Regions from separate parts of the Hoskinsella mucinilytica genome, predicted to be linked through region 2. Evidence: predicted binding sites of a transcription regulator. Region 2 holds the regulator's gene; the other holds the start of a gene.

Region 1 (15,975 bases), on a different contig from region 2:
TGTCGATCATGATAGAAATACCTCGATCTTCACAGCGTTTCTTCAAAACCATCATATTACCTTTATCACCATAAAGATCCATGATGTCATGATACATCCAACATACACGAAGTTCCATATTATCGTTCTCCATTCCTATTCTGATTTCAGTCTACTAACGAAAAGATTTCTAACAGGTTGCAATGCTGTATAAGTTGCAATAGCATACATGGTAGTGTCTGCCTTCAACAAAGCATCAACTGCATCTTTCAAATTCTCATGTATCTCTAATTCTCCATGATAATTACCATACTTTAAACGTAACGCCATGTCGTAACAACGAGTACCTGAAATGATCATCTTACACGTTTCCTCACATATTAATTTTTCAAAGAAAGTATCATAAATCCATGACACGTCTGTACCATCTTGGGCATTATCATTCAACACGATCATAATTGTTTTTTTACTGTGATCCTCTTCGATCACTTTCATTACCTCGTTGGCACCGGTCGGATTTTTTACTAAATTTAAAACTAAAGAGTGTCCTTGATAGGTAAAAGCTTCATTTCTTCCATCAGGTACTTTAATTTCCTGAAAAGCTTTTGCGATATAACTAGAATCAATATGATATAAGGTAGCAATTGCAATGACAGCCATACAATTATACATGGTGTATAAGCCCCCCTGTGGTGCTTGATATGTCTTACCATTAAATTCAAATCGTTTGCTTGGTATATCTATAACAATACCCAAGGCATCTATATTAGGAGTATGGAAATCACACCCAGTACATTGAAAATACCCTATATGAGAATATTGATAATAATCATATGTTAATCTGTTTCCACAACGTGGACAGAATTTTCCTTCACTCGCCTCTTTGGTTTCTTTGCTACTACTAATGCATTGTTCCATGCCGAAGTAAACAGCAGAAGCTTGTAATGCAGCATCTTTCAAACGAACAACGTTAGGATCATTGCCATTTAACACCAAAGTTCCTTTGAAATCATGAATTGCCTGCTCAATTTTCACGATCAGTTGTTCCATTTCTCTAGCTCGATCCAATTGGTCACGGAAAAAGTTGGTCACGACCAATGCATCTACTTTTAAATTCTTCATGATGAAAGGAATGTTTAATTCATCAACTTCCAATACGATAGCATCTGCTTTGACCTTTCGATTCCATCCTGTATTTGTAACCAAGGCAGTTGTAATACCTTCCTTAAGATTATCCCCTTTTCGATTGTTAATGACACGATATCCCGCATGTTCAAACATATCCGCAATCATATTACTGGTTGAGGTTTTTCCATTGGTTCCGGTCACTAAGATCACAGGGCAACTGATTTTTAGATTTTTTAATAAAGAAGGGTTGATTCTTAATCCGATAGATCCAGGTAAAGACCCTCCCCTATGTATCAAATGTAGTAAAAATGAAGATAATTTGGTTATGAGAATCGCAATGCTCGTCATATGGTTCCTCCTTTGTGAAGTAAGTTTACTTTTAACTTATACATTATACATGGATTGACGCAAAAGTTCTATGCTATCCTTTACAATTTATAAAATTTCCCTTGTATTAGTATGATATAAAGAGATTGTGTTTATGTGAAAACGTTTCAAAATTTAATCATTCAAGAAAATCACAAGGAAAATCGATAAAAATGCATAAAAATTTCTAAAAAATATAAAAAGAGGAAAAAATTACATAGAAATTCTGAAAATAAATGATATAATGTTCCTGTTACAATAAATGGAGGACAATCATGAAAAAAATCTACGAAGGAAAAACGAAAGATGTTTATGAATTAGAGAATGGCAATGTCATGCTGAAATTCAAAGATGACTGCACAGGAAAAGACGGTGTCTTTGATCCAGGTGAAAATGCGGTTGGATTGACAATTGAAGGTATTGGTAAAGCTAATCTAGAAACTTCTATTCACTTCTTTGAAATTCTGAAAAATGCCGGTGTCAAAACACATTATGTAAGCGCAGATGTAGAAAATGCAACTATGGAAGTTTTACCTGCGAAAGTATTTGGTAAAGGCTTAGAAGTCATCTGTCGTCTTGTTGCTACAGGAAGCTTTATTCGTCGTTATGGCGATTATATTGCTGATGGAACACCTTTAGAAGGTGGCTATGTAGAAGCTACATTAAAAGATGACGCAAAGGGTGATCCACTTATCACAAGTGAAGGTTTGGCTGCTCTTGGCATCATGAGTGAAGCTCAGTTTGAAAGCATGAAAGAACAGACATTAAAGATCACTAAAATCGTTGCAGAAGATTTGAAGAAAATCGGTTTAGATCTTTATGATATCAAATTCGAATTTGGCTACCATAATGATGAAGTAATTCTGATCGATGAAATTGCATCCGGTAACATGCGTGTTTACAAAGATGGTGCAATTGTGGACCCTGTTGATTTAACAAGCATGATTCTTAACAAATAAATAACACTAAAATGCAGGCAAAGGCGCCCTTATGGATATCGCTTTTACCTGCTTTTTTATCAATGAATGGAACTATAAACTTGGAAGAGTAAAGCCTATATACAATTTTTCTCATTGGTTTTCTTGACATCGTAAAATCACTGCCCTATAATTGTAACGTAGAATTTTCAAGCTGTGATTTTATTAAGAAAAGACTGTATTTATCGGCTTAATGAAGGATTCTATACTGGAGGACAAAATGAAAGAACTTGAATTGCTATATGAAGGAAAAGCAAAAAAAGTATTTGCGACAGAAGATCAAACTTCTGTGATCGTTGATTACAAAGATGATGCAACTGCATTTAATGGTGAAAAAAAAGGAACCATACTTGGTAAAGGCGCAATTAACAATAAAATGACAAATTTCCTTTTTGAAAAATTAGAGAAACAAGGAATCCCTACTCACTTTATCAAGGAGTTAGATGATCGTAGAACCCTTGTAAAAAAAGTGGATATCATTCCTTTAGAAGTCATTGTACGTAATAAGGTTGCAGGAAGCTTTGCAAAGCGTATGGGTCTAGAAGAAGGTACAGAGCTAGCATGCCCTATTTTAGAATTCAGTTATAAAAATGACGATCTGAATGATCCTATGATCAATCATTATATGGCTTTGGCTTTAAATATTGCATCACAAGAAGATATCGATACCATTACTGATATGGCATTTAACATCAATGATGTATTGAAGAAGATCTTTTATGCTATAGATATTGATCTTATTGATTTTAAATTAGAGTTTGGTCGTTATCAAGACAAGATCGTGCTTGCTGATGAAATATCTCCGGATACTTGTCGTTTTTGGGATATCCATACACAAGAGCATTTAGATAAAGATCGTTTTAGACGTGATTTAGGTGATGTAGAAGAAGCCTATCAGGAAGTCTATCAACGTCTTGGAATATAAAATAGAAAGGAATTTATAAAGCATGTATGATAAGTATGAAAGTCCGTTAGGACAACGTTATGCCAGTGAAGAGATGCAAGCATTATTTTCTAATGATAAAAAATTTAAAACATGGAGAAAATTATGGATTGCACTTGCGGAAAGTGAAAAAGAGTTAGGTTTAGCAATCACACAAGAACAAATCGATGAATTAAAAGCGCATGCTGAAGATATCAATTATGATGTCGCAAAGCAACGTGAAAAAGTTGTTCGTCATGATGTCATGAGCCATGTTTATGCATATGGTGAGCAATGTCCCAATGCCAAAGGTATCATCCATTTAGGTGCAACTTCTTGCTTTGTTGGTGATAACACGGATCTGATCATCATGAATGAAGGATTAGAGTTAATAAAGAAAAAACTAGTCAATGTATTGGCAGAAATGAAAAAGTTTGCTTTACAATACAAGGACCTTCCCGTTCTGGCATTTACTCATTTCCAACCAGCACAGCCAACAACATTAGGAAAACGTGCTGCTATATGGGCACATGATCTTTTGATGGATTATGAAGATCTATGTTATCTTTTAGAACATAAAAAGCTTCGTGGATGTAAAGGTACAACCGGTACACAGGCAAGCTTTATGGAATTGTTTGATAATGATGAAGAAAAAGTAAAACAACTGGATCAACTTGTCGCAGAAAAAATGGGATATGATAGTAGCTATCCAGTATCTACACAGACTTATTCTCGTAAAGTGGATTCTCGAATCTTAAATGTACTAGGTTCCATTGCTCAAAGTGCACATAAATTCTCTAATGATATTCGTTTGCTTCAGAATTTAAAAGAAGTGGAAGAACCATTTGAAAAGGGGCAGATCGGATCTAGCGCAATGGCATATAAACGTAATCCTATGCGAAGTGAACGTATGGCTTCCCTAGCCAATTATGTTATTGTGGATACGTTGAATCCTGCCATTGTTGCGGCAACTCAATGGTTTGAAAGAACATTAGACGATTCTGCCAATAAGCGAATCAGTATTCCAGAAGCATTTCTTGCCATTGATGGCATCCTTGATCTTTATTTGAATATCACCGATGGATTGGTGGTTTATCCTAAAGTCATTGAATCTCATTTGATGAAAGAATTGCCTTTCATGGCTACAGAAATGATTTTAATGGATGCTGTGAAAGCCGGTGGTGATCGCCAGGAACTGCATGAACATATTCGTGTACATTCTATGGAAGCTGGTAAGATGGTTAAGGTAGAAGGAAAAGAGAATGATCTATTAGAACGTATTGCAGCTGATGATGCTTTCCCTCAAGATATGGAACAATTAAAAGCAATCATGTCTCCTGAAAATTTTGTTGGTCGTGCACCACATCAAACGGAAGAATTTTTCCATGACTTTATTGATCCTATTTTGGAACAAGAAAAAGATGCATTAGGTATGCATGCTGACATTAACGTATAAATAAAGAAAAAGACGAAGTATCGTCTTTTTTCTTTATTTATAAGATTTTGCATAATGGATAAAATCCACAAATAACGGATGAGGTCGATTGGGTCTACTTTTAAATTCAGGATGATACTGAACACCAATATAAAATTCATTTTCACTATATTCAATCGCCTCTACCAATTCTTTATTAAGCGATGTTGCGCTGATCTGCATTCCATGTTGTTGGAACATTTGACGATACGCATTATTAAATTCATATCGATGACGATGTCGTTCACTGATCTGTTCACATCCATATGCACGATAAAGTTGCGTATTTGCTTTGATCAAACTAGGATATCCTCCTAAACGCATAGTACCACCTTTGCTGATAGCATCATGTTGATCGCTCATAAAGTGAATGATCAAATGTTGACTTAAGGGATCGAATTCATAAGAATTGGCATCTGTATAACCTAAGACACTACGAGCAAATGCAATGGCAGCAATCTGCATACCAAGGCATATTCCAAGGTATGGAATATGATGGATCCGTGCATAGGTAGCTGCTTGTATCTTGCCTTCAATTCCCCTATTTCCGAATCCACCGGGAATCAACACACCTTGTACATCTGACAACTTTTCATGAACATTATCCTTAGTGATTTCTTCACTATCTATCCATTTGATATGCACGTTCACCTGATTTTGAAGTCCACTATGATATAAAGATTCCACAACAGATAAATAGGCATCGTGTAACTTCACATATTTACCAATCAAAGCAATCGTAACATGATCCTTTATTTCATCCGCATGTTGAATATGGATTGCCCATGCCGTTAGATCTGCCTTAGGCAAATTCAAATGAAATTTTTTACATACAATATCGTCTAATCCATGTTGTTGTAACATGAAAGGTACTTGATATAATGATGGCATTGTCCTATTTTCGATTACACATTCTTTGGGAATATTACAAAATAAGGAAATCTTATCTTTGACATCCTGATCTAAAGGACGATTACATCTGGCAATGATGATATCAGGAAAGATTCCATAGGAATGTAACTCCTTTACAGAATGTTGCGTCGGTTTTGATTTAGGTTCATTGCTGCCTTCAATATAGGGTACTAAAGTAACATGAAGATACAAACATTGTTCCCTTCCCTTATCCAAAGCAACCTGACGTATTGCTTCAAGAAATGGTTGACTCTCAATATCCCCTGTTGTTCCACCAATTTCACAAATCATGATATCTGCTTGACTTTCTTCCTGGGCTTTATAAATATGGTGTTTGATTTCATTGGTGATATGAGGAATAACTTGTACTGTTTGACCAAGATAAGCTCCGGCACGCTCTTTGGTCAATACATTCCAATATACTTTTCCGGTTGTGACATTAGAATATTGATTCAAATCTTCATCCATGAATCGCTCATAATGTCCTAAATCAAGATCTGTTTCACTTCCATCCTCAGTAACATATACCTCTCCATGTTGGTAAGGACTCATGGTACCAGGATCTACATTGATATAAGGATCTAATTTCATTGCCGCAACCTTTAAACCTCGAGCTTTTAATAGCCTTCCAAGTGATGCAGCACTAATTCCCTTTCCTAATCCACTGACAACTCCACCTGTTACAAATATAAACTTACACATACGAATTACACTCCTTTTTTATGTTGATATTTTTCAATCAAACGCTTTGCTATCTCAAATCTGGTGCATTGCTGATCCATTGCTTTCTTTTCAAGATAACGGTGGGCTTGTTGTTCACTTAAATGTTCCTTTTCCATCAAAAGACACTTTGCTCGATCTATGAGCTTAATTTCTTGTAATTTACTACTGAGATTCTTCGTTTTATGTTGCATGATAGCAATCCTTTTTTGTGTAACAAATGCAAATCTTAGCACTAGCGACAGCACTTGCTTATTGATAGGCTTTCCTATAACATAAATGCCAGCCTGTTCCATTTTATCAACAATGCCATCATACCTTTTCTGATTGACTAGCAAAAAGATCGTGGCATCACATCCTTTTGCTAAATCTAAGGGTAAATCATAACTTGTATCATCCATAAGCGGATAATTCATGAGAATAATATCAAATGCATGTTCTAATACAAGTCTTCTTGCTTTATTGCTTTCTTTACAAGCGGTGATATGGACATGATCCTCGCTATGCAAGAAATCTTTAACATATACGTTAATTTTCTCATTTGTTGAAATGATTAGAACATGCTGCATCTTAGCTCACCTCTTATCTTGCGTTATTTTGATGCTGTTTTGATACCTTCGATATAACGCTCTAGTAACCCTTCAGGAAGGATACGTTTGACAAACTTACTGTTTCTTGCTATCTCAATGGCCTCTTCTAAACTACCACAAAGTTTCTCCAAACCTTCATGATCTTCATAAACATTTTGTTTATTTTCTTCCATATGCATATTTTGTTCCATGCCTTCTATTCCTGCAGAAACAACCAAAAGAAAGGCAATATAAGGATTACATGATGGATCAGCACTTCTTAATTCCATTCGTGTATGAATAGGATCAGCGGCCGGTATCCGAATCAAAGAAGAGCGATTGTTATGGGAGAAACTGATATAACAAGGGGCTTTATCTTCACCTAATCGTAAATAAGATTGCTTTGTAGGATTTAGAAATAATGTGATTTCTTTCATGCGATACATGATACCTGCAATGAATGCATTCATTAATTGAGGATTTTGCGCAAATAGATTCATTCCATCCTTGAATATGGATAAATTGATATGTAATCCATTCCCTGGTTGATTTAAAATTGGTTTTGGCTCAAAGGATGCATAAAGTCCATTCATCAGTGCTACCATATCCACTACATTGCGAAATGTCATTAAGTTATCACAACTGTTTAACATTTCCTCAAAATGAAAATCAATTTCATTTTGGCCAGGTCCTTGTTCATGATGACTGCTCTCTGGAAGGATTCCCATTTCCTCTAAATCTAAACAAATTTCTCTTCTTACATTTTCTCCCTTATCTAAAGGAGCAATATCACAATACCCTGCTTGATCATAAGGAATGCTTGTTGGATTGCCCTCTTCATCTCTTTGAAACAAATAAAACTCACATTCACTTCCAAGCATAACCTGATATCCTTTTTGATGTAAGGTATCCATACTTTTTTTTAGCAAGCTTCTAGTATCATAAGGAAAAATAGTACCGTTTGGATAACGTATCTCACAATACATACGTACTACACGCCCTGTCTGTGGACGCCAAGGAAGAATCGTTAAAGTAGATATATCTGGAAACAGAAATAAATCTGATACAGTTATATCTGTGAAACCATTGATAGCACTTGCATCAAAGCTATATCCATACTCAAAAACACTGCTTAATTCACTTGGCATGATTGATATATTCTTTTGATTTCCATATATATCAAAAAAAGCCAAGCGAATAAATTTTACATCGTATTCTTCTAGAAAAGATACAATTTCTTTTTCGGTTGTAATCATAAGAGCACCTCTCTTTTCAAAACAAAAAAGGCGTCAGTGGAACAGAAAAACGATGAGTTTTTCTGTTCTATGAACGCCATTGTTCTTTTAATATGATATATATTAACAAAATCGATGTTTTATTGTCAATCCTATTTTACAAATTCATGTAGTATGATATTGCAATTTCTTTCTGGTCCCACTGAAATCATAGAAATTCTGGTTTTGGTTAGTTCTTCAATTCTAGCCAAATATCGTTTCGCATTCTCAGGCAATTCCTCATAAGATTTCATCGTTGAGATATCTTCACTCCAACCATCAAATTCTTCATAAATTGGTTTTGCTTTCGCAAGATCTTCTACATTGCTTGGTATATAGTCATAACGTTTTCCATCAATATCATAAGCAACACACATCTTGATGGTTTTGATTCCGGATAAAATATCCAATTTGGTAATTACAAGATCTGTCAATCCATTGATCATAGCGGCATGTCTTACAACATTCACATCCAACCATCCACAACGTCTTGGTCTGCCTGTTGTTGCACCAAACTCAAATCCCTTATTTCTTAATTCATCTCCCATGTCATCAAACAGTTCGCAAACAAAGGGGCCTTCTCCTACTCTTGTAGAATAGGCTTTCGCAATTCCAATGATAACATCCAATTTTTTTGGTGAAACTCCTGCTCCGGTACATACTCCTGCACTGGTAGGAGATGAAGATGTAACATAAGGATAATTCCCATAATTGATATCCAACATCGCAGCTTGAGCACCTTCAAATAATACTTGTTTATGTTCATCTAATGCTTTATTGACATCAATTTGAGCATTGATAATTCTTGGTAACAATAAATCCTTGATTGCTTTGAATTTCTCTAATAGCTCTTCATATACAAAGCCTGGATGGTCATATACTTTTTGAAAGGTGATATTCTTCATCTCAACGGCTGTCTTTAGTTTCTTTTGAAAACTTTCAAAATCTAATAAATCACCCATACGAAGTCCTGTACGAGAATATTTATCTGCATAACAAGGTCCAATACCACGTTTTGTCGTACCGATTTTGTTATCTTTTAAAGATTCCTCGATCAATTCATCTAATAACACATGATATGGCATGATGATATGAGAACAATCAGAAATTTTTACATGATCTGTATTCATTCCTTTTTCTTCTAATGATTTGATTTCTTCAAGGAATACAAAGGGATCCACTACAACCCCCGGTCCAATCACACAGGTTGCATTTTGTAACACACCGCTTGGAAGTAGATGCAATACGACCTTGTCCTCTCCTACTACAACGGTATGTCCTGCGTTGTTTCCTCCTTGAAAGCGAACGACATAGTCCATTTTAGAACCTAAATAGTCTACAACCTTCCCTTTTCCTTCATCGCCCCATTGGGTACCTACTACTACATAACCTGGCATAAGATGATTCCTCCTTAGGGATTGTGATGCATGTTTTATATGTCCAGCAAAAAATCCTTTAATAATATAGCACAAATCATGAAAAAAGGAAATCATTTTTCATCTATTTTTTCATATTTTTTCAATGCATTATTTGGTTGCGTCAATCAACTTATCTACAGCTGGTGTGATCCATGCCTTCATCGCTTTGGCTGTTTCTACATCAAAATTATCATCTTGATAAATCATGTTGATACTTGGTGTCATCGGAAGTTCTGCCCATAAACTTAATCCATTCTTTTCCAAAAATGCTTCCGTATCCTTATGTTGGAAAATTTCAATACGCTTTCCACAATCCGGACATTCTACATAACTCATATTTTCAATAACGCCCAATACCGGAACATTGACCTGATGGCACATATTGATGGCTTTTGATACGATCATGGAAACCATTGGTTGTGGTGTAGATACCATCACGACGCCATTCACGGGTAAACTTTGTAACACAGTTAAGGCTACATCACCTGTTCCAGGAGGCATATCGATCAATAAATAGTCTAATTCTCCCCAAATAACATCTGTCCAAAATTGACGTACTGCATTCCCTACGATAGGGCCACGCCAAACAACCGGTTGATTTTCGTCATCCATCAAGAAGTTTAATGACATCACCTTAATGCCATCTTTATCAACGACCGGTTGAATGGCATCATTCGTTCCATATGCTTTTTCATGTTCTAATCCCATCAAACGTGGAATACTTGGCCCTGTTATATCGGCATCCATAATGCCTACTTTCATTCCTTTATCCGCAAGAACTTTCGCAAGCAGTACGCTCATACTGCTTTTTCCAACGCCACCTTTTCCACTCATCACGCCAATCACATGCTTGATTTTGTTGTTGGCATTATTTTGAATTCCACAAGAATCCTCACTCTTACCACAAGTCCCTTTGCTTGGACAGTTATTACAATTACTCATTTGTATCTCGCTCCTTTATCCTAATTGTTTTATTTTAATTCAGAAAGCACGCTACAACCGATCGTACCCTCTGGCATTGCTACCTCAAAGTTATCCGCAATCGTTGCACCTATCATCGCAAATGTATCGGACACCGGTAATAATCCATGCCCTTTCATAGAAGGGGAATATGCAAGGAAAGGCACCATTTCCTTCGTATGGTCACTACCTTTATACGTAGGATCATTACCATGATCTGCAGTTATGATCAATAGATCATCATCATTTAATTCTTTTAACACCATTCCTAATAATTCATCAAAGCGTTCCAATTCTTTCCCATATCCGATAGGATCTCTTCGATGTCCCCATAAGGCATCAAAATCAACTAGATTCACATAACATAATCCTGTGAAATCTTCTTTCATGACCTCTATGGTTTGTTCCATACCATGAACACTGCTTTTTGACTTTAAGGCTTTCGTAATACCTTCTCCTACGAAGATATCATTGATCTTACCGATGCTGATTACATCATATCCCGCATCCTTTAAAGCATTTAATGCTGTTTTTCCATATGGCTTCAATGCATAATCATGTCGATTGCTCGTTCTTTTGAATTCGCCTTTTTTATTTCCAAGATATGGTCTGGCAATGACACGCCCAACCTTCCATTCCGGCTTCATCGTCAATTCTCTTGCAATCTCACAACAACGATACAGCTCTTCTAAACCAAAAGTTTCTTCATTTCCGCATATCTGTAATACACTATCTGCACTTGTATAGACGATCATATCACCACTTTGATTAGCATGTTCGCCTAATTCATCCAGTATTTCCGTTCCACTTGCTGCTTTGTTACCGACGATCTTATGACCACAACGCTCACTTAATTCCTTTAACAGCTCTTTTGGAAATCCTGTTTCTGTAAAGGTTTGAAATGGCGATGTAATATGAAGACCCATCATTTCCCAATGACCCGTCATCGTATCCTTACCTACACTTGCCTCTTTCAGTTTGGTATAATATCCCTTTGGCTCTTTGCGTGGTGCGACATGTGTGAGGGGATGTAGATTCGCCAAACCTAAATCTGCCAAATGTTCAATAGAAAACGTTGGCATATGTTCATCAATATGCCCAAGAGTATCCGTTCCGATATCGTCATAGTCCATAGCATTCGGCATAGCTCCTACACCAAGTGAATCTATGACAATGGTCACAATACGTTTATATTTTTTCATCGTTTGCTTACCTCCTTTGCTTTAGGATGAAAGGATGCATACGCATCTGTTAACTTTTTATTTTGGATATGCGTGTAAATTTGTGTTGTGGATATATCACTATGTCCTAATAGCTCTTGTACCACACGAAGATCTGCGCCACCGTCAAGTAAATGAGTCGCAAAACTATGACGAAAGCTATGAGCACTAAGACGTTCATCCAAACCAAGAAGATTCAATTGATTCTTAATGAGAAGATGTACATATTGTCTGGTCACGATATGTCCAAGATGATTGATAAACACATAGGATTCTCGCTTTTTCACCCAATGAACCCTTACTAGCTTCAGATAATTCTGTAAAGCTTGAATGCTTCGCCCATGCATGGGAATCATACGTTCCTTATCACCTTTTCCAATGACCCTTAGAAACCCTTGTTCCAAATGAATCTGATTTAATGTAAGGGAACACAATTCGCTCACACGTAAACCACACCCATATAAGACCTCTAGCAATGCTTGATGAAATATACCTTCATCACTATCATCAAAACTGTTTAACAGCGTTGTGATATCAGCTATGTTGAAGTACTTTGGTAATTTTCTACCGACTTTACGTCCATGAAGATGGACACTGACATCTTCGATATTTGGATAATTCATTTTGATATAACCATGAAACATGTGAAGGACCGTGATCATATGATTCACACTACTTGCCTTTTTCTTATCTGCTTGTAAAGCTAAAAAATCTTGTAAGATCGGATAAGTAATATCCTGTAGCTGTAAAACCCCTACAGAAGCCAAATACTCACGATACTGTGTCAGATCACGACGATAAGATGCAATCGTTGCCAAAGACTTTTGATCGACCACACTAATATAATGAAAATAATCCTCCATTGCTTCTAAAATATCCACGTTATCACCATTAGATATTATACCACAGGAACATCATCATTTCTCTTAAAAAGAACTTGAAAAAGAAAAAAAGCTGATGTTTCAAAACATCAACCTCTTGTATGCGTGATCGGTGGAAGAATATGACAATTGGCTTTACCATCCTTAATCGCTTCTATCAAAACCCCAATTGCTTCTTCCTTATTCTCATCATAAATAAATTGGATCGTTCTTGTTTCCAAACGCCAGGCTCTTAATGTCGTAACGATATCGATCAATCGATTACTACGATGCACTAAATAAAACCGCCCTTTCTCTTGAAGTGCTTGCGATACTTTCTTTGCAAGCGTATCTAAGGTCAAATGGACTTCATGTCGTGCGATCCTCATTGCTTCACTTTCATTCTTTGCCGTTCCTTCATAATGTTGGAAATAAGGTGGATTACATACCACAACCGTTACCTTAGGCATCACTAACTTTGAAACATCACCTTCTATGATATCCGCATCAATGTGAAGTTGTTCCATATTATGTTTGGCCAAAACAACGGCATCATGCTGTATCTCGATGCCAATCAACTTGGAAGGGTTTTTTCTTGCTGCTGCCGCAAGCAATGCTCCATTGTTGGTTCCAATATCTAAAACAGTATCAGATGTATGTATCTTCATAAAAGCCGCCAACCTCGCTGTATCGCTGTTCATTCGAAACATTTGATCATCTTGATAGAGATAAATATCTGTACCATTTAAATAATCATACGTATATGCCATTATTTCACCTCATCATCTTGTTTATTATACCTTATTTCCCTATTAAATTGAATAGGTTGACCAATTGAATCATCAAATCCGCTTTAATATACGCCTCTACGATCACAATCAAAAAGCAGATGATCAAATCATTAAGGATAGAGTCTGCCAACTTACGAAAATCTAAGCGTTCTTTATTGCTGCATGATATGATGAGATACATGCTCAACTGTATGGCACTGGCCGAAATCAAAAAGGTCGCTAAGCAATCTACTAGTACTTGAGGGAATAGTGTCAAGATGATACCTGCGATTCCTTTTAATTGATACGTATAGACAAATAAGGCACAGGAGAATCCGATCTGCATGCCTTTGGTAAATACAATGAAGCTAATAAAAGGAATACCGATGATACTGGTGCCTAAAAAAAAGACAAATAAGATAAAAAGAATACCTGAAAGGAATTGTCCTGAAAAACTGGTTGCATTATCACTCATTGAATTGAGATAGCTTGTGAAGTTTTTCATATCATTGATATCGATTGTTTTACTGAAATACAACCCTGCCGCAAAGCCCGCAACCAATAGAATTGCGATAAAAAGATAGACGTTGCGATATTTACGAAAAAAGCCATGGTAGATTCGTTGTTTCATAAACTCACCTCTACTACAGCATATGAAAAAAAAGAAGTTTCAAGGCTTCTTTTCGTTCGACATAATATTCACTTTGCGAGCACCTTTCCTAAGGTTGTCAAATGTGCATCCGGCAATTGTTTGTTTAATTCCTTTAAGACCTGTTCCACCTCATTTGTATTCTCAATAGGTTCTTGGAACATGTTGATTTGATCGACACTTTTTGCTGTTTGAAAGGAAGCAAGACCAATGCCAAGATGACGAATCGGTTTCCCATTATGATTACGGTCAAATAAATAAAGCGCATTCTCTAATAAGATATTGATGTCATTGGTATAGTTAGGAATATTGACACTTCGTACCATATTGGAAAAATCATGATATCGAATAGATACTGATATCAATCTTCCACTCAGTCTTTCATCTTTTGCTCGTTGACTTAATGTACGTGCAAGTCTTTGAAACACCGTTTTTACCTCATCATATTCTGTAATATCTCGATCTAATGTTGTCGATTGAGAAATAGATTGCAGACTTTGATTGAAATTTAATTGATTGCTACTGTTACCACGAGCATGTTGTATGAATTGATAAGCGTGTTTTCCAAGCAACGTCATTACCTTTTTCTCGTTTCTTTCATCTGCCAGATCCCCAATGGTTAAAATGCCTTGTTCTTCTAGCATCGGAACGGTTTTCTTACCAATGCCCCACATTTCACTTATCGGTAACGGCCAAAGTTTTTTCGCAATTTCTTGTTTTCTTAAAACCGTGATCCCCATAGGCTTTCGCATATCACTTGCCATTTTTGCCAAGAATTTATTGGGCGCAACCCCAATACTACAAGGTAGCCTCAAGTCTTCCATAACATCCTTTTGAATGATCCAAGCAAGATCCAAAGGTCGCTTATAAGCCTTGATTGCTTCTGTTACATCCATATAACATTCATCAATACTGGCTGGTTCGATATAAGGAGAAAACTTTCTTAGATATTTGAAAAAACGTTCACTTAATTCTTCATACCAAGAATACTCTCCCTGTACAACAACAAGCTCTGGACATTTTTCCAATGCCATATGCAAGGGCATGGCACTATGGACACCATAACTTCTTGCTTCATAGCTTGCTGTTGATACTACACTTCTTCTGTTTAATCCGGCCACAACCACCGGCTGTCCTTGTAAGGCTGAATTTTTTAATATTTCCGCACTTGCAAAAAATGAATTTAAATCAATATGAAAGATTACTCGACCACTCAAACTAACACATCCTTTAAGGATTAGTATAATAGATTTAACTAGAAAAATCTACCTTAACGATATTGTTTAATGACACTATTTTTATTTTTCATACGATGTTCTAATCTTAGCTTATCGGAAATCATTGCGATAAACTCAGAATTGGTTGGTTTTGCTTTACTTGCTGAAATGGTATATCCGAATATATCATCAATCGCATCAATATTCCCACGATTCCATGCAACCTCAATCGCGTGGCGAATCGCACGTTCTACTCTGGAAGCCGTTGTTGCATATTTTTTCGCTATCTCCGGATATAACACTTTTGTGATCTGTCCTAGAAAATCAACATTTAGATAGGTTTCTAAGATAGCAGTACGCAAATACATATAACCCTTGATATGTGCCGGTATCCCGATTTCATGTAAAATCTCTGTGATTTCCCCTTCTAACTCTAGCTTGACCATACGCTTGCGTTCATCCTCATCCAGATTTACTTTAACTACATTTGTACCCATGGATGGTTTCTTGCTGAAGCCAATGATAAAGTTTAGTTTGTCCACAAGTTCCTCGATTTCGAA
Region 2 (15,975 bases):
CCGCATCATCATCTGCTTGATAAGTTTGGTAAGGACGATGAACACGTTCTTTTACATAGGCCTCTGTGATTTCGTCTACTTCAAATATACCATTTTTAGCACCTGCTTCGATTGCCATATTTGCCATACATAAACGATCGTCCATAGATAAACTTTTTAAACCGATACCGGTAAATTCCATAGAACGATATAAGGCACCATCCACACCGATCATACCGATGATGTGCAGAATGACATCTTTACCGCTAACATTTCGTCCAAGTTTTCCTCTTAGATCAAACTTAATCGCTTCTGGTACCTTAAACCAACATTTCCCTGTTGCCATACCGGCTGCCATATCTGTGCTACCAACACCTGTTGAGAATGCTCCCAATGCGCCATACGTACATGTATGAGAATCCGCCCCTATGATACATTCTCCAGGTCCAACGATCCCTTTTTCAGGTAACAATGCATGCTCGATTCCCATTTCACCTACATCATAGAAATGTTCGATATTTTTTGCATATGCGAATGTTCTACATGCTTTACATTGTTGAGCTGCTTTAATATCTTTATTTGGCGCAAAGTGATCCATGACCATCGTTACCTTACCCGGATCAAATACTTGATCAAATCCATATTTTTCAAATTCTTTGATTGCGACCGGAGATGTGATATCATTTCCTAAAATCATGTCCAAATTTGCTTCAATCAGTTGTCCTGCTTCTACTTTGTCTAATCCTGCATGTGCTGCCAGAATCTTTTGTGTCATTGTCATTCCCATAACGTTATGCCTCCTCACTAGCTCTTCTTTGTGCTACTGCTCTGTTTAGTGCCGCAAACAATGCCTTTACACTGGATGTGATGATATCATCATGAATTCCTACACCCCATTGATCGATATTTCTACAATCATTTATTTTTACATAAGATACTGCCTTAGATGTAGATCCTTTGCTTAAAGAATGCTCTTTATAATCCATAATATCAAAGGTCACATTCAAGTTATCACGTAATGCATTACTCACTGCATCCAAACGTCCGTTTCCCATTCCTGTAATGGTTTTTTCTACACCATCCGCAAGTATGCTTAACTCACAGATAAAGTTTTCTTGTTCTCTTTTGAAATGAAAGTCTTTCATCTCATAAGGAACATTGATGTTACGATATTCTTTTTCAAATAGATCCTTTACCTCATTTGGTAATAATTCTTTATGTTGCTTATCACTGATATCTTTCATGAAATATCCGATCTCTTCTCGCATTTCATTTGGTAATTCATATCCATAGTATTCTTCTAGCATGAATGCTACCCCACCCTTACCGGATTGAGAATTGATACGAATCACATCTGTTTCATATACACGCCCTACATCTCTTGGATCGATTGGCAAATATGGAACAGTCCAATGTTGTGGATCTTTTTCTTCTCGATGATGCATACCTTTCGCAATCGCATCTTGATGTGAACCGCTAAATGCCGCAAAGACAAGTTGCCCTGCATATGGTTGACGCATCCCGACTTTCATACGAGTTACCGTTTCATATACCTCCACGATATGTGGCATATTACTAAAGTCTAGTTCAGGATCGATACCCATAGAATACATGTTCATAGCTAAGGTAATGATATCGACATTACCGGTACGTTCCCCGTTTCCAAATAAGGTTCCTTCAATGCGATCTGCCCCAGCTAGAATGCCCATTTCGGTATCCGCAACACCACACCCACGATCATTATGTGGATGCAAAGATACGATGACATTTTCACGATAGTTCATATGCTTACACATATATTCAATTTGACTGGCGTATACATGTGGCATTGACAATTCTACAGTGACCGGTAAATTGATGATGACCTTTTGATCTGCGGTTGGTTTCCAAACATCCAACACAGCATTGCATACTTCTAATGCATAGTCGATTTCAGTTCCGGTAAAGCTTTCTGGTGAATATTCAAAGCGATAATTTCCACCATCTTCTTCACTTAGCTGTTTTAATAGCTTTGCGCCTTCTACAGCAATTTGCAGGATATCCTCTTTTGACTTTTTAAACACCTGTTCTCTTTGCGCATAAGAAGTGGAATTATATAGATGGATCACAGCATTCTTTGCGCCCTTCACAGCTTCAAACGTTTTTCTGATGATATGTTCTCTTGCTTGGGTCAATACCTGAACAGTGACATCATCCGGTATCATATCTTCTTCGATCAACGTACGTAAGAATTCATATTCCGTTTCTGAAGCTGCGGGAAAGCCTACTTCGATTTCTTTGAACCCAACTTCAACCAATAGTTTGAAGAACTCTATTTTTTCTTCTAGACTCATTGGAATGATCAAAGACTGATTACCATCTCTTAAGTCTACGGAACACCACTTAGGTGCTTTTTCAATGTATTCCTTTTTTGCCCATTCCATACAAGTTTCAGGGGGCATATAATACTGTCGTTTGTATTTTTCAAATCCTTTCATAACAATATCCTCTCTTTCCTTTTTTAACAAAAAAGCTTTCGCCTCTAAAATAACATTAGAGACGAAAGCTTATACTTCCGTGGTACCACTCTGATTGATGAAATTATCATCCACTTACATATCCCATGAATATGTTCTCGCTTGATAACGGACGAGTATCCGATGACGTTTACTAATGCATTCACGTTCAGGTCATAGCTTACGGGTGAGTAGATTTTTTGATTCACATGCCTTTCACCAACCGGCAATTCTCTACGGTGCAATGTCCAAAATCTAGTCCCGATCTTTGCTTTTGTTACTGATAATAGAATAAATCAATTTGTGTAAATTGTCAACCCGTATTTCAATTTTAAATCATTTTATTTTCTGAAAATATTTTCATTTCATTTCCTACATTAAAAAAAAGAAAAAAGTACCTGACATTGAGGTACTTTACTTGAATGCATTTTTGAATTTTTCAAATGGGCTTTCATGATCCTTTTTACTGCGTATTTTTTCATAAAGCTCTTTTTCATCACGATTCAATTTTGTAGGAATCTCAATCTTGACTTCTACATATTGATCCCCTTGAGCCCCACGCATAGATTTGACACCTTTTCCTTTCAGTCGGAATTGTTGTCCATATTGTGTACCTGCCGGAATGCTTAATTCCACATCTCCATATACCGTAGGTACATCTACTTTACAACCTAAGGTTGCATCTAAGGCACTGATTGGTATCGTGATACGAATATCGTTTCCATCACGGGTAAATTGTTTATGGCGTCCTACTAAGATTTCAATATACAAATCTCCATTAGGTCCACCATTGACTCCACGTTCTCCTTTATTGGCAACACGTACTTGTTGACCGGATTGAATTCCTGCAGGAATTTTTATATTCAGTTTTACACGTTTATGTTCGTAGCCTTTTCCATGACATTTATGGCATTTGTTTGCAATGACCTTACCTGTCCCATTACAATCCGGACATACGCTTTGACTTTGGAAAACACCGAATGGTGTACGCTGTTGCGTAGTGATATGTCCTGTCCCACCGCATCGACTACAGCCTTTGATATCAGACTTGCTTCTAGCACCAGTTCCATTACATTCATCACATTGCTCATCTACATCCACACTGATTTCTTCTTCTTTGCCAAATACCGCATCCATAAAATCAATGCGCATCTGCATAAAGCGATCATCGCCTTTTCTTGGACCATTTGATTGTCTACGACCGCCATTGCCGCCGAAACCTCCGCCAAAGAATGAACCGAAGATATCAGAGAAATCTCCGAATCCTTCAAAGCCTTGACCGCCGCCAAAGCCACCGGCACCATCCATACCGGCAAAACCAAATTGATCATAGGTTGCTTTTTTCTGTGGATCACTCAACACTTCATAAGCTTCATTTACTTCTTTGAATTTTTCCTCAGCACCCGGTTCCTTGTTGACATCCGGGTGATATTTTTTTGCCATCTTACGATAAGCTTTTTTTATTTCATCGTCACTTGCACCCTTTTGCAAGCCTAAGACTTCATAATAATCTCTCTTATCACTCATATCGGATCACCTTCCTACTTTCCAGACGATATCTAAACTACAATCACGTATCCCCCAAACATACGGACATGTCGCATTGCAGTTTATCCATACCGGGTTCTATTTTATCATACTTTATCTTTAGTGTCATACCACAACATACAAAACCTAGCGCAAGCACTAGGATTTGTTGTTGTTCGTCGTTTTATTTCTTTTCTTCGAATTCTGCATCTACAACGTTATCATCGTTTGCATTTCCTGCATCTGCACCAGGGTTACCTGCTTGTTGCTGATACATTTGTGCACTAGCTGCCTGAGCTGCTTTTTCCAAAGCTTCCAGTTTTGTCTTTACAGCTTCCATATCATTTTCATCTAATGATTTTTGTAGATCATCACGTAATTTCTGAGTTTCTTCTTTCTGATTTGCATCGATCTTATCACCATTATCAGCTAACATAGAGTCAATCTGAGCGATAAAGCCTTCTGCACGGTTACGTAAATCGATTTCTTCTTTACGTTTTTCATCTTCCGCTTTGTGTTCCTCAGCTTCACGAACCATACGATCGATTTCATCATCGCTTAAACCACTTGTATTCTGAATGGTAATAGATTGTTCTTTTCCAGTACCCTTATCTTTTGCGGATACGTGAACGATACCGTTTACGTCAATATCAAAGGTAACTTCGATCTGAGGTACACCACGGCGTGCAGGAGCAATGCCATCTAACTTGAACATACCCAATTCCTTGTTGTCATTTGCCATTGGTCTTTCACCTTGTAGCACACGGATATCTACAGCAGGCTGGTTATCAGCAGCTGTTGAGAATACTTGAGATTTACTTGTAGGAATGGTCGTATTACGTGGAATCAATACGGTCATAACGCCACCCATTGTTTCGATACCTAAGCTAAGTGGTGTAACGTCTAGCAATAATACATCCTTGACATCACCTTGAATAACACCACCCTGGATAGCAGCACCCATAGCTACAACTTCATCAGGGTTTACAGAACGGTTTGGTTCTTTACCTAATACGCTCTTTACCGCTTCCTGTACGGCAGGGATACGAGTAGATCCACCTACCAACAATACTTGGTGAATATCATTCTTTGTTAGACCAGCATCCCGAAGTGCGTTACGAACAGGTTCCATCGTACGATCTACCAAATGTTTTGTCATTTCATCGAATTTAGCACGAGTTAATGTTGCTTCAAAGTGTAATGGCCCATCAGCACCAGCAGAAATGAAAGGAAGTGAAATCTGTGTTTGTACCATACCACTTAAATCTTTCTTTGCCTTTTCTCCTGCTTCTTTTAAACGCTGCATTGCCATAGCATCTTTTCTTAAATCTACACCGTTTTCTTTCTTAAAGGTGTCAACCATCCAATCAACAACTACGTTATCGAAGTCATCTCCACCTAATTTTGTATCTCCGTTGGTAGACAATACTTCAAAAGTACCATCTGCAAGCTCAAGGATAGAAACGTCGAATGTTCCACCACCTAAGTCATATACAAGAACCTTTTGTTCTTTTTCTGTTTTATCAATACCATAAGCCAAAGCCGCAGCTGTTGGTTCATTGATGATACGTTCTACTTCTAAGCCGGCGATCTTACCAGCATCTTTTGTTGCCTGACGCTGAGAGTCATTGAAGTATGCAGGTACTGTGATGACTGCTTTTTCTACTTTTTCACCTAAGTAATCTTCTGCATATCCTTTCAAATACTGAAGGATCATGGCACTGATTTCCTGAGGTGTATATTGTTTTCCTTCTAATTCTACTTTTTCATTTGTACCCATCAAACGTTTGATAGAGCTTACTGTATTTTTGTTTGTGACTACCTGACGTTTTGCTGCATCACCAACGATACGTTCTCCATTTTTGTATGCTACAACTGATGGTGTTGTACGATTTCCTTCCGGATTTGTAATAACCTTACATTCTCCACCGTCCATAACAGACACACAGCTGTTTGTTGTTCCTAAGTCGATACCAATAATTTTACTCATAATTGTTTCCTCCTTTATTCGCTTACTTTCACAAGCGTTGCACGTAATACACGATCTTTTAACATATATCCTTTTTGTAATACTTCAATTACCATACCAGGTTCTACGCCTTCTTTGCTTTCCTGCATCAAAGCCTGATGGAAGTTAGGATCAAATGGCTGATCCATTGCCTCGATTTCCTTGACACCTTCCACTTCCAGAATATGCACCAGCTGCTGGTAGATCATTTCAAATCCTTTCGCATAGTTCTTTATGTTAGGATCATCTACCTTCACATCCAATGCACGTTCTAGATTATCGATGACAGGTAACACCTCTGTGGCGAAACCTTGAATACGGTATTTTCTTACATTATCGGCTTCACTTTGTAGACGTTTCTTTAAGTTTTCTGCATCCGCATAAGCCTTATAGAAAGCATTTTTACTAGCTGCAAGCTCTTCTTTTAGCTTTGCATTTTCTTCTTCAAGCTCTTCGATTCTTTTTTTCTTTCCGAACTTTGCACTTTTCTTTTCTTCTTTTTTGTCCTCAGCAGTTTGTTCCTGTGTTACTTCTTCTTCCATCGCTTCATTTGTTTCTGTTTCTTGCTGGGTTTCTTCATTGACTACATCTTTTTCGTTTACGTTTTCTTCCTGCATGTTGACCTCCTATTGATTTTCTTCTTTGTATAAGTCTTCAATTACTTTACTCATATATTCCATCAAGGCGACCACACGATTGTATTGCATCCTGGTCGGGCCGACGATCATCAGCTCACCCTGTTCTTCCTCATTCAACTTGAATTTACTGCTGACAACAGCAACATCATCAATCTGAATCAAGTCATTATCTCCACCGATTTGAATTGCGACATTGCCATCATGATTGGCAATTTGACGAAATAAGCTGCTATCCTCTAGCATCTTCATCAATTCTTTCAGCTTTTCGATATCTGCGAATTCTGGCTGATAAAGCATATTACTTTGTCCACTGCAATAAACATTGTCACTTGCAAATTTCATGAACGCATTGACAAATGCTTCAAACAATACCTCATGCCTTGCGACATGACTTGCTAATAGTGGTTGTATTTCTTTCATCTTTGCAACGACCTCACCGATCGGTGTACCGCTTAGCTTATCATTCAACAAGTCACAACAGGTCTTGATATCATTGACACCCACATCTTGCCCAAAATGGAACGTCTTATTCTCGGTATGTCCATGATCTGTAATGAATATCGCAACTGCGCTTCTTTCATTTAAGGGAACCAATTGAATATGTTGTAATGTCTGATACTTACTATCGGGACCTAATACGACAGATGTTAAGGATGTCATTTGTGATAAGATATCACAGCTTTTCCTAACGATCTCTTCAAGGGAATAATGACGTTGTGTAAACACTGCCTGTAAGGAATGCTTGATTCCTTCATCCAGTTGTTTCTCCATTAGATGTTCAACATAGAAACGATATCCTTTACTACTTGGGATCCTTCCACTTGAAGTATGTGTTTTTTCAAGAAGTCCCATTTCTTCAAGAGCAGCCATTTCATTTCGAATGGTGGCACTGGAACAAGTGAAATCCAACAAATCCATCAGACGTTTTGATCCAACCGGTTCCGCCGTTTTGGTGAACTCATCTACGATTGCTTTGAAAATCGCCACTTGTCTTTCCGTCATCGCTGTTTCACTCCCTTCTAGCACTCCATCTCTATGTCTGCTAATAGTATATGACAATATTTTAGCACTGTCAACCTTTTAGTGCTAAAATACTGAAAAATAATGAAAAAGTGCTTATCATAGGCTCTTATCCCAAAAAAAATCTAATAAAAATCTTCTTATATAAAAGGAAAGGCTTTATCATTGCAGAATGCTTCTATATTTTATATACTATGGTTATCCATGAGATAAAAAAATACATATACTAATAGATAGAAGAAAGAAGGTTTTTATATGAATACGATAGAATGGAAAACAGATATCCATATTCTTGCAGGAACGACCCTGAAAGATCAAACACAAAAGGAAGACAACAATATGGCACTTCATACAGGCGGTGATGTCAATGCCATCATCGGCAATCGAAAACAATTATGTGCAAGTCTTGGCATAGCATTAGATCAGTGTGTCTTTGCACAACAAACCCATAGCGATCACATTCATTGTGTTACCAAAGAAGACATTGGAAAAGGCGCAATGACACAAGCTTCTGCCATTGCGGATTGTGATGCCTTATATACAAGAGAAAGTAATCTACTGATCGGAGTCTTTCATGCGGATTGTGTACCTGTTTTGTTATATGACCCCATCGAAAACATCATTGCGGCCATTCATAGCGGATGGCAAGGTACGGTAAAGGAAATCACCCGTAAGACATTATTGCACCTCATCGAAAAAGAACATGTGGATCCAGCAAATGTAAAGGCCTATATCGGACCTGCCATCGGTTATCGAAGCTTTGAAGTAGGTAAGGATGTCTATCAACAGATCGAACAAATGAGTTTTGATACAAGTAGCTATCTTACTTATCTTGGCAATGAAAAAGCTTTGGTGAATCATCGAGGATTAAACAAACAAATGCTATTAGATCTCGGTGTTCCAATGAGTAGTATTACCATCAACAAATCAGATACCTTTACCCCAAATGAAGCATTATTTAGTTATCGAAGAGATCATGCATGTGGTAGACATTTAAGTTATATTTTACGTAAAGACGCCTAATGTGCGTCTTTTTCCTAATTCCTAGGACAACAATTTGCCCTATCTTGACACTTGTTATCCCTATAATATAAATAACAAATATCAGGAGGTAACCTATGAAAGTATTAGTAGCACGATTTAGTTCAGAATCAAATGAACATTCCCGTTCTTTGATGACATTTGACAAGTTTATATTTGGTTTTGGAGAAGATTGTATCAATTCCATGTATACAAGAGATATCTTTGAAAACGCCGGTATCGAATTGATTCCAAGTATTGCCGCAATCGGTCATCCACATGGCCCGGTCACCAAGGATGCCTATGATTTCATCTTGGCAAGATTATTACATGATGTAGAAGAACATCTACATGAAATCGATGGTATTTTCTTATTTCTACATGGTGCTAGCAAGGTCATCGGCTTAGAGGGGGGCTCTGCAGAACATGCATTCTTACGTGAAATTCGTAAGCTTACCGGTCCATATTTACCGATTGCGTTGGTCATGGATCCTCATGGAAATCTTTCTAGCGAATTGGTCAACAATGTTAATATTCTTCGTTGTTATCGAGAATCTCCACATACAGATGTCAAAGAAACATATCGCTTTGTAGCGGAAAAATTTGTGGATCTTTTATATCATCGTAGAAACATCAAGCCTGCTTATGTGAAAGTTCCTATCATTGTCGGTGGTGAAAAAAGCGAATCGCATGAAGAACCAATACGTTCCATCAATCGCTTATGTGATGAAATAGAAGAAAGTGATCGCATCATGAGTGCATCTTTCCATATCGGTTATCTTCGTCATGATGGTGATAAGCTTGGTTGTAGTGCAGTTGTTGTACCAAACAGTGAAGCAGATCAAGCCTATGCACAAGAGATGGCTGATAAATTATGTAAATTCGCATTTTCTAAACGTCATGAATTTCAATTCCATGGGAACGTCGCAGAACCTGATGATGCCATTGAACAAGCAGTTGCATTTAAGGGATCTCCGGTATTTATTACCGATTCAGGCGATAATGTAGGCTCTGGTGCAGATGGATTTAATACGTTTATTCTTCATCAAGTGTTGAATTTAAAAGATACCAATGGGAAACAATTCTTATTCAGTGGTATCGTAGATAAGCAAGCATATCAGTACTTATATCATAAAAACATCGGAGATCATGTCAGCTTTACACTAGGCGCAAATCTGGATGAATTTTGTAAAAGCGTACAGGTAGAAGGTACGATTACAGGAAAAGGAATTGCCGATAAGTTGTATGAAGATCATAAGGATATCGGTACTGCAATCACGGTAAAATTTGATCATGCACCGATCAGTGTCATTGTGGAATATGATGCCATTCAGTATTTGGATATCGAGCAATATGCCTATAGTGGTCTATCCTTCGAAGATTATGATGTGATCATTGCCAAGCAAGGCTATGTTTCTGATGATTTTAAAAAGTATGGTAAATTATGTATCATGTCCTTGACCCAAGGTCCAACCTATCAAAGAAGTGAAAATCTGGTATTTAAGAGGATCATGCGACCAATGTTTCCTTATGACGATTTTGAATTAGAATAACATGAAAAAGATGATGAATACAAGCTATGAAGCAGGTTTCATCATCTTTTCTATTGGTTATTGGGTCGTATATGCTCGATCAAAGGTCACAACAACAAAATAATTCGGATAAGTTGCTGTCACTCTCTGTTTGATTTCCTCTAATATCTGGGTATTGCTAAGCTTTACTTGAAATGGTACGACCACATCAAAGATCAGATTGCTATGCGTGGTTCCTTGTACCATCCTAAAGTCATGCATGGATAGATGTTCATCAATATTCTTTACAAGATCTTTCATATACTCTCTTAATTCATTGGTCAAAGGATCGTCAATCACAATAGGATCCATATGAATGACGGTTTCGATACCTAATTGATCTTTAAAATCCTTTTCCATATTATCAATCATATCATGACTCTTTAACACATCTACACGATGATCTACCTCTACATGAAGACTGGCAAAGGTACGATGACTTCCATAATCATGAATAACCAAATCATGCATTCCCAATGCTCCCGGGTATTCTTCTACCTTTTTTTGAATCATTTTGACAAGCTCTTCATCAGGAGCCTTTCCAAGCAATTCATCTAAAGCTGATTTGATGATACCTAAACCTGCAAAGATGATGAAACATGCGACGATAACGCCCATATAACCATCTAGATTAAAATGGATCAATGGTGATATTATCGTAGATAACAATACTGCCCCTGTAGCCATGACATCGGAAATACTATCCGCAGCCGTTGCTTCCATGATACTGGATTTCAATAATTTACCATAATGTTTATTATAGGTATACATCCATAGCTTCACACTAATAGAAAATACTAGAACCACTACGGAAAGCCAACTGAATTCGATCATTTCCGGATGAAGGATCTTATCCACACTGGTTTTGATCAATTCCATACCAAGGATCAATATCAAGGTCGCAACCACCATAGAGGCAATACACTCATAACGAGCATGACCAAAAGGATGTTTTTCATCGGCTGGCTTACTGGAAATCTTAAAGCTTACCAAAGATATGATGGAACTACCGGCATCAGAAAGGTTGTTTACTGCATCTGCAGTAATAGAAACACTACGTGCCAAGGTCCCAGCGATAAATTTAAACGCAAACAATACGATATTATTTATGACACCTACCGTACTGGTTAAATTACCATAAGCATGACGCACTTCCTCACGATTGGTTTCTTTATAATTCTTAATTAATTTTTTTGCTAAAAATGAAATCATGAACTTCACCCTCTTTTATTCTTGAGTACTTAGTTTAACACATTTTACAAATTTAGAAAAGACCCTCATGTTTGTTTCTTTTTTCTCATATGGTAGAAGTGGTGATAACATGAAAAAACTACTTTCCTTTCTTCTTTTGGCTATTTTAGCCCTCTGTCTTTTTTTTGGCATGAACACTGTACAATTAAGTAAACAAGCATTGACTTTATGGTTTGAAAATTTAGTACCAAGCATGTTTGTGACCATGGTGTTGATTCGTGTTTTATATAAGCAACATATGCTAGATCATTTGGTTCCTTCTTTTCTATGTAAACCCTTTGGTGTAGATCAAACAGCTATGGCTTTGATCATCAGTACCATGTTGTTAGGCTTTCCCAATGGTTCTTTATTTATTGAAGAAGCATTAAACAAAGGTCAAATTGATCAAGATGGCGCAAAGCGTCTTTTTAACATTTGTTGTTTCCCTACACCTGGATTCGTAATTTTAAGTTGTGGAGTGAAATTATATCATTCTATTCATATTGGCTTTCTTTTATATTTCTCTCAATTAGCATATGGCTTGATTGCACTTTGGATGACACGTTCTTCTTTCATTCATTGTTATCATGATTCACAACTTCATAAGCAACCTATCATGAAGGACCTTAGTTCTTCCATGTTGGAAAGTGGTACTTCTTTGTTTATGATCGGTGGATATTTGATGCTGTTTATGAGTGTGACTGGTATCTTGTTTTCCTTTCTACCTGAAGTCTTACGTTATCCCCTTTCCATATGTTCAGAGTTTTCTAATGGTATCTTTTTGATCCAACAAGCCGCTTTACCAAAGCTTCTATCTTTCATGGCCAGTTGCGCTTTATTAGGCTTTGGAGGCTTTTGTGTGCATATGCAAATCTATTCTATGTGTGAACATAGCAAAGTCAATTATCGTCACTTTTTTCTCTATCGAATCTTTCAAAGTTTGTTATCTACCTCTATTTTTTGTATTTTGTTACAGCTTTTAGTATAATAAGGAAGAACTTGCCACAAGCATAGGCAAAATGGAGGTTGGTTATTATGAAAATCGGTTGGATAGGAACAGGTGTAATGGGTAGTGCCATGTTGATGCATTTACATCAAGCAGGACATGAAATCAGCGTATATAATCGTAGTAAAGAAAAGGCAATGAATCTTTTGATGGAAGGCATACAAGTATGTGATACGATCAAAACTTGTGTTCAAGATAGCGATATGGTTTTTACCATGGTCGGTTATCCTAAGGATGTAGAGGAAATTTATACCTCAACGCAAGGCATTTTAGAACATGTTCCACATGGTTGTATCTGTATCGATATGACCACATCTTCACCAAAGCTAGCCAAACAGCTTTATCAAAAGGCAAAAGAGAGGGGCGTTCCTTTATTAGATGCTCCTGTTTCCGGTGGTGATAGTGGCGCAAAACAAGCAACATTATCTATTATGGTAGGAGGAGACCGTGAAATTTACGAACAATGTCTTCCGCTTCTATCTTGTATGGGTACTACGACTTATATGGGGGAAGCAGGTTGTGGTCAACATACCAAAGCATGCAATCAAATAGCGGTAGCCGGTGCTGTAGCTGCAATGAGTGAAGCACTTGTCTACGCAAGAGAACATGGTTTAGATGAAAGCCTGATGCTAGATGCCATAGGGACAGGGGCTGGAGGTAGCTGGCAAATTCAACATACAGCGAAAAGAGTATTAAGCGAAGACTTTGAACCAGGTTTTTACATCAAGCATTTCATTAAAGATATGCATATCATTCAAGATGAAATGGGTTCACAACATTTAACTATGTTAGATTCTGTATGTCAGATGTATGAAACTTTGGCAAAAGAGGGAGAAGAAAACAAAGGTACGCAAGCATTGATTCATTATTATTCTTAAGCCATCGAGAGGATGGCTTTTTTTTATATGGAAAAAGGGAGTCAACAGCTCCCCTATGACATCAATTCCATCATTAAATCAAACATTAGATCATATCCATTTTTTTGATTGGCACTCAAAACATCCAGTTCTTCATTAGGATCCTCTTCCACTAAGATACAATCCTTTAATTCTAAATGTAATGCCTCAGCTGCACGTTCATAGATTCCATCATCCTTTACATAGACAGGATAACAGATATCCTGATGACCTTCTAGTTCTTCTGCCAAGATGGCGGCTTCTTGTACCCTTGTCATTACCAAAAATGGAATGTTACGATGTTTTAAGATGTGAAACAAAAATCGTATTCCTTCCTTTATATGTTGTTGTGTCGCAATGCTTTCATAGGAAAATAAGATACCTTGCATATTCTTTTCCTCCTTTACTTTTCTATCTAACATAACTATAATTGAAATATAGATAAAAAAATATCACAAAAACATTCATTTTTATAACAATCTTATAATGAAGGAGGTATCAACTATGGGATATCATCAGATCATCACAGATAAAAACGGAAAGGAAATGAACATGCCCTTAGATGAAAGCTTTCCGGTTTGGGGACTTCATGATGATTTAAACAATTATGTTCATCAACATTTTCTAACGCATTGGCATCCGGAAATCGAAGTATCTTTGATCAAAAAAGGAGAAATACAATACACCCTTCAAGATCAAAGCATTCTCTTAAAACAAGGAGATGCCCTTTTCATCAACAGCAATACACTTCATGGCGGAAGTAAGATCAAGGGAAATTGTGAGCTATTTGTGTTAAGAATGGAACCTACCATTTTAGGACATCGAGAAGGCAAGATTTATCAAAAATATGTAGCTCCTTTGATTTTATGTAATACGTTACCTTATGTAAAGTTGAGCCAAGATAGCATTTGGCAAAAAGAATTGATTCAGATCATACAGTTGATATCCACTCATTTTCCAAATACCACCTCTTGGCTTACATTGTTATCTTTGCTTAGTAGCTTTTGGGAGATTTTATACGATCATGTTGTAGATGAATTAACGCCAATGATCGGTACGAATCACGAGGTAGAGCGAGTTCAGTTGATGTGTAGTTATATTCAATCAAATCTTTATCAGAAAATCACGTTAGATGATTTAGCAAAGCAAGCTTCCATCTGTAAAAGTGAATGTTGTAGGCTTTTTAAAGAATACGTTCATCAGACTCCTATTCAATATATCAATACCTGTCGTATCCACCAAAGTCTTTCCTATGTCGCTCAAGGCGATCATTCTTTGACCGAGATCGCACAGCGTTTTGGCTTTATGAGCAGTAGCTATTATACGGAAACCTTCCATAAAATCATTGGTATGACCCCTCGGGCCTATCATACAGCATGTCATAGTAAAGACATGAAATAGGAAGAAAGTTTTTGTTTTTTACCAAGTGGACATTGCATGAGATATGTTATGAAGTAACACTCCCATGCATAGGAACAATCTATGTTAGAAAGTAGGCTTTCATCTAATTGTAGTTTCTGATGAAAAACATGAGCTTCTTTAAAGTGTTCATAAAATAAATACGCCAAAGACATAGGATCTAAAGCATCGTACAACAGAAAATACTCTTTTTTCGACAAAATATCCATCTCAAACAAGTCGATAAAATCATAGTATCCAAGCTTGGTTTCCATGATTTTTTGTATACGTTTTATACCTTCACATTCCTCTAAACTTCTTAACATCTGTGTAAATAAAGTACCATCGCAGGTTGTGAGAATCTGTGGCTTTCTATCTGTAGAATATTTGTGTATCACAATGAGAGATTCAAATGTACCATGTAAACATGCAAGATTCAGTTTTTCTATCCACTGCTTTTCATATGGCTCAAGATAAGATACCATTGATTGAGGCAGTTTTGATAGAAAACAGGAAAAACAGATAGGTAAGCAAGTATCTAGATCGTCTTGTTTTAATTGTCGGATAAGCTCTTTCCTTTGTTCTTCATTGAGAAAAAGTCCATGCTTTTTCTTCAAATAAAAGGCGAATAAAGCTTGTGTTAACACAATTTCGGTAAAGTTGATCCCTAACATTTCAAGCTCTACTCCTACATGAATTTCATAATCATGCAAGAAAAGCTCTAAATCCTTTTGAAATAATAAAAGAAAGCTTTCTTCTATTTGAAAACATTCCAAATAATATGCTACTAGATCAATCCCCTGTTTTCCATACATATCATGTTCCAGAAAAAGACCATACAATAAAGGATAATCCAAATCTTCTTTACAATATACTGCATGGTAATCAGGATCATAATGTGTAAAAAAGTCAGGAAGCTGTTGTGTTAGAATACTTCGATAGCGCTCATTGGGTAATGCTCTTTGTTGTTTTTGTAATTGTATCATTTGTAACCGGGTAGATTGAATCAACTTTTGTACTTGTTGATATCCATCATCATAGCGTTCTTTCAAGGTACCTTCTTTGATCGCATGTTGAAGCATAAAGTCTATGCTTTTTAGTATTTGTTGATATTCTTTGATCGTTATAGAGGTAAAACGATACTTATTTTTCTGATAAACAAGTGTAATCGATAAAGAAAGATAGTC

What was found. Region 2 encodes HrcA, which represses chaperone genes, less so after heat shock. Its sites were predicted from a motif close to TTTTAGCACTNNNNNNNNNNNAGTGCTAAAA; they were not measured.
Region 1: UGRO018_RS02355 (glutamine synthetase family protein) is a predicted target of HrcA. The motif match lies at 8,318-8,348, and genes of this name have one in related genera.

Annotation. Positions count from the first base shown of each region.
Region 1 covers NZ_JBEQZJ010000004.1:80,808-96,782, forward strand. The annotation lists gene UGRO018_RS02320 (type 1 glutamine amidotransferase) at 1-118, opposite strand, end outside; gene UGRO018_RS02325 (MurT ligase domain-containing protein) at 136-1,455, opposite strand; gene UGRO018_RS02330 (phosphoribosylaminoimidazolesuccinocarboxamide synthase) at 1,749-2,432, shown strand; gene purC (phosphoribosylaminoimidazolesuccinocarboxamide synthase) at 2,671-3,375, shown strand; gene purB (adenylosuccinate lyase) at 3,398-4,828, shown strand; gene UGRO018_RS02345 (CTP synthase) at 4,862-6,460, opposite strand; gene UGRO018_RS02350 (ANTAR domain-containing response regulator) at 6,466-7,047, opposite strand; gene UGRO018_RS02355 (glutamine synthetase family protein) at 7,071-8,303, opposite strand; gene UGRO018_RS02360 (adenylosuccinate synthase) at 8,435-9,718, opposite strand; gene UGRO018_RS02365 (Mrp/NBP35 family ATP-binding protein) at 9,848-10,681, opposite strand; gene UGRO018_RS02370 (phosphopentomutase) at 10,711-11,901, opposite strand; gene UGRO018_RS02375 (tyrosine recombinase) at 11,898-12,800, opposite strand; gene UGRO018_RS02380 (tRNA1(Val) (adenine(37)-N6)-methyltransferase) at 12,890-13,549, opposite strand; gene UGRO018_RS02385 (stage II sporulation protein M) at 13,581-14,180, opposite strand; gene dinB (DNA polymerase IV) at 14,249-15,415, opposite strand; gene spo0A (sporulation transcription factor Spo0A) at 15,469-15,975, opposite strand, start outside.
Region 2 covers NZ_JBEQZJ010000041.1:2,294-18,268, forward strand. The annotation lists gene leuC (3-isopropylmalate dehydratase large subunit) at 1-766, opposite strand, end outside; gene leuA (2-isopropylmalate synthase) at 771-2,456, opposite strand; T-box leader at 2,511-2,752, opposite strand; gene dnaJ (molecular chaperone DnaJ) at 2,889-4,001, opposite strand; gene dnaK (molecular chaperone DnaK) at 4,186-5,991, opposite strand; gene grpE (nucleotide exchange factor GrpE) at 6,006-6,626, opposite strand; gene hrcA (heat-inducible transcriptional repressor HrcA) at 6,636-7,649, opposite strand; gene pgeF (peptidoglycan editing factor PgeF) at 7,923-8,690, shown strand; gene UGRO018_RS14040 (M81 family metallopeptidase) at 8,786-10,240, shown strand; gene UGRO018_RS14045 (cation diffusion facilitator family transporter) at 10,298-11,470, opposite strand; gene UGRO018_RS14050 (hypothetical protein) at 11,580-12,476, shown strand; gene UGRO018_RS14055 (NAD(P)-dependent oxidoreductase) at 12,524-13,372, shown strand; gene UGRO018_RS14060 (hypothetical protein) at 13,426-13,779, opposite strand; gene UGRO018_RS14065 (AraC family transcriptional regulator) at 13,895-14,791, shown strand; gene UGRO018_RS14070 (DUF6179 domain-containing protein) at 14,770-15,975, opposite strand, start outside.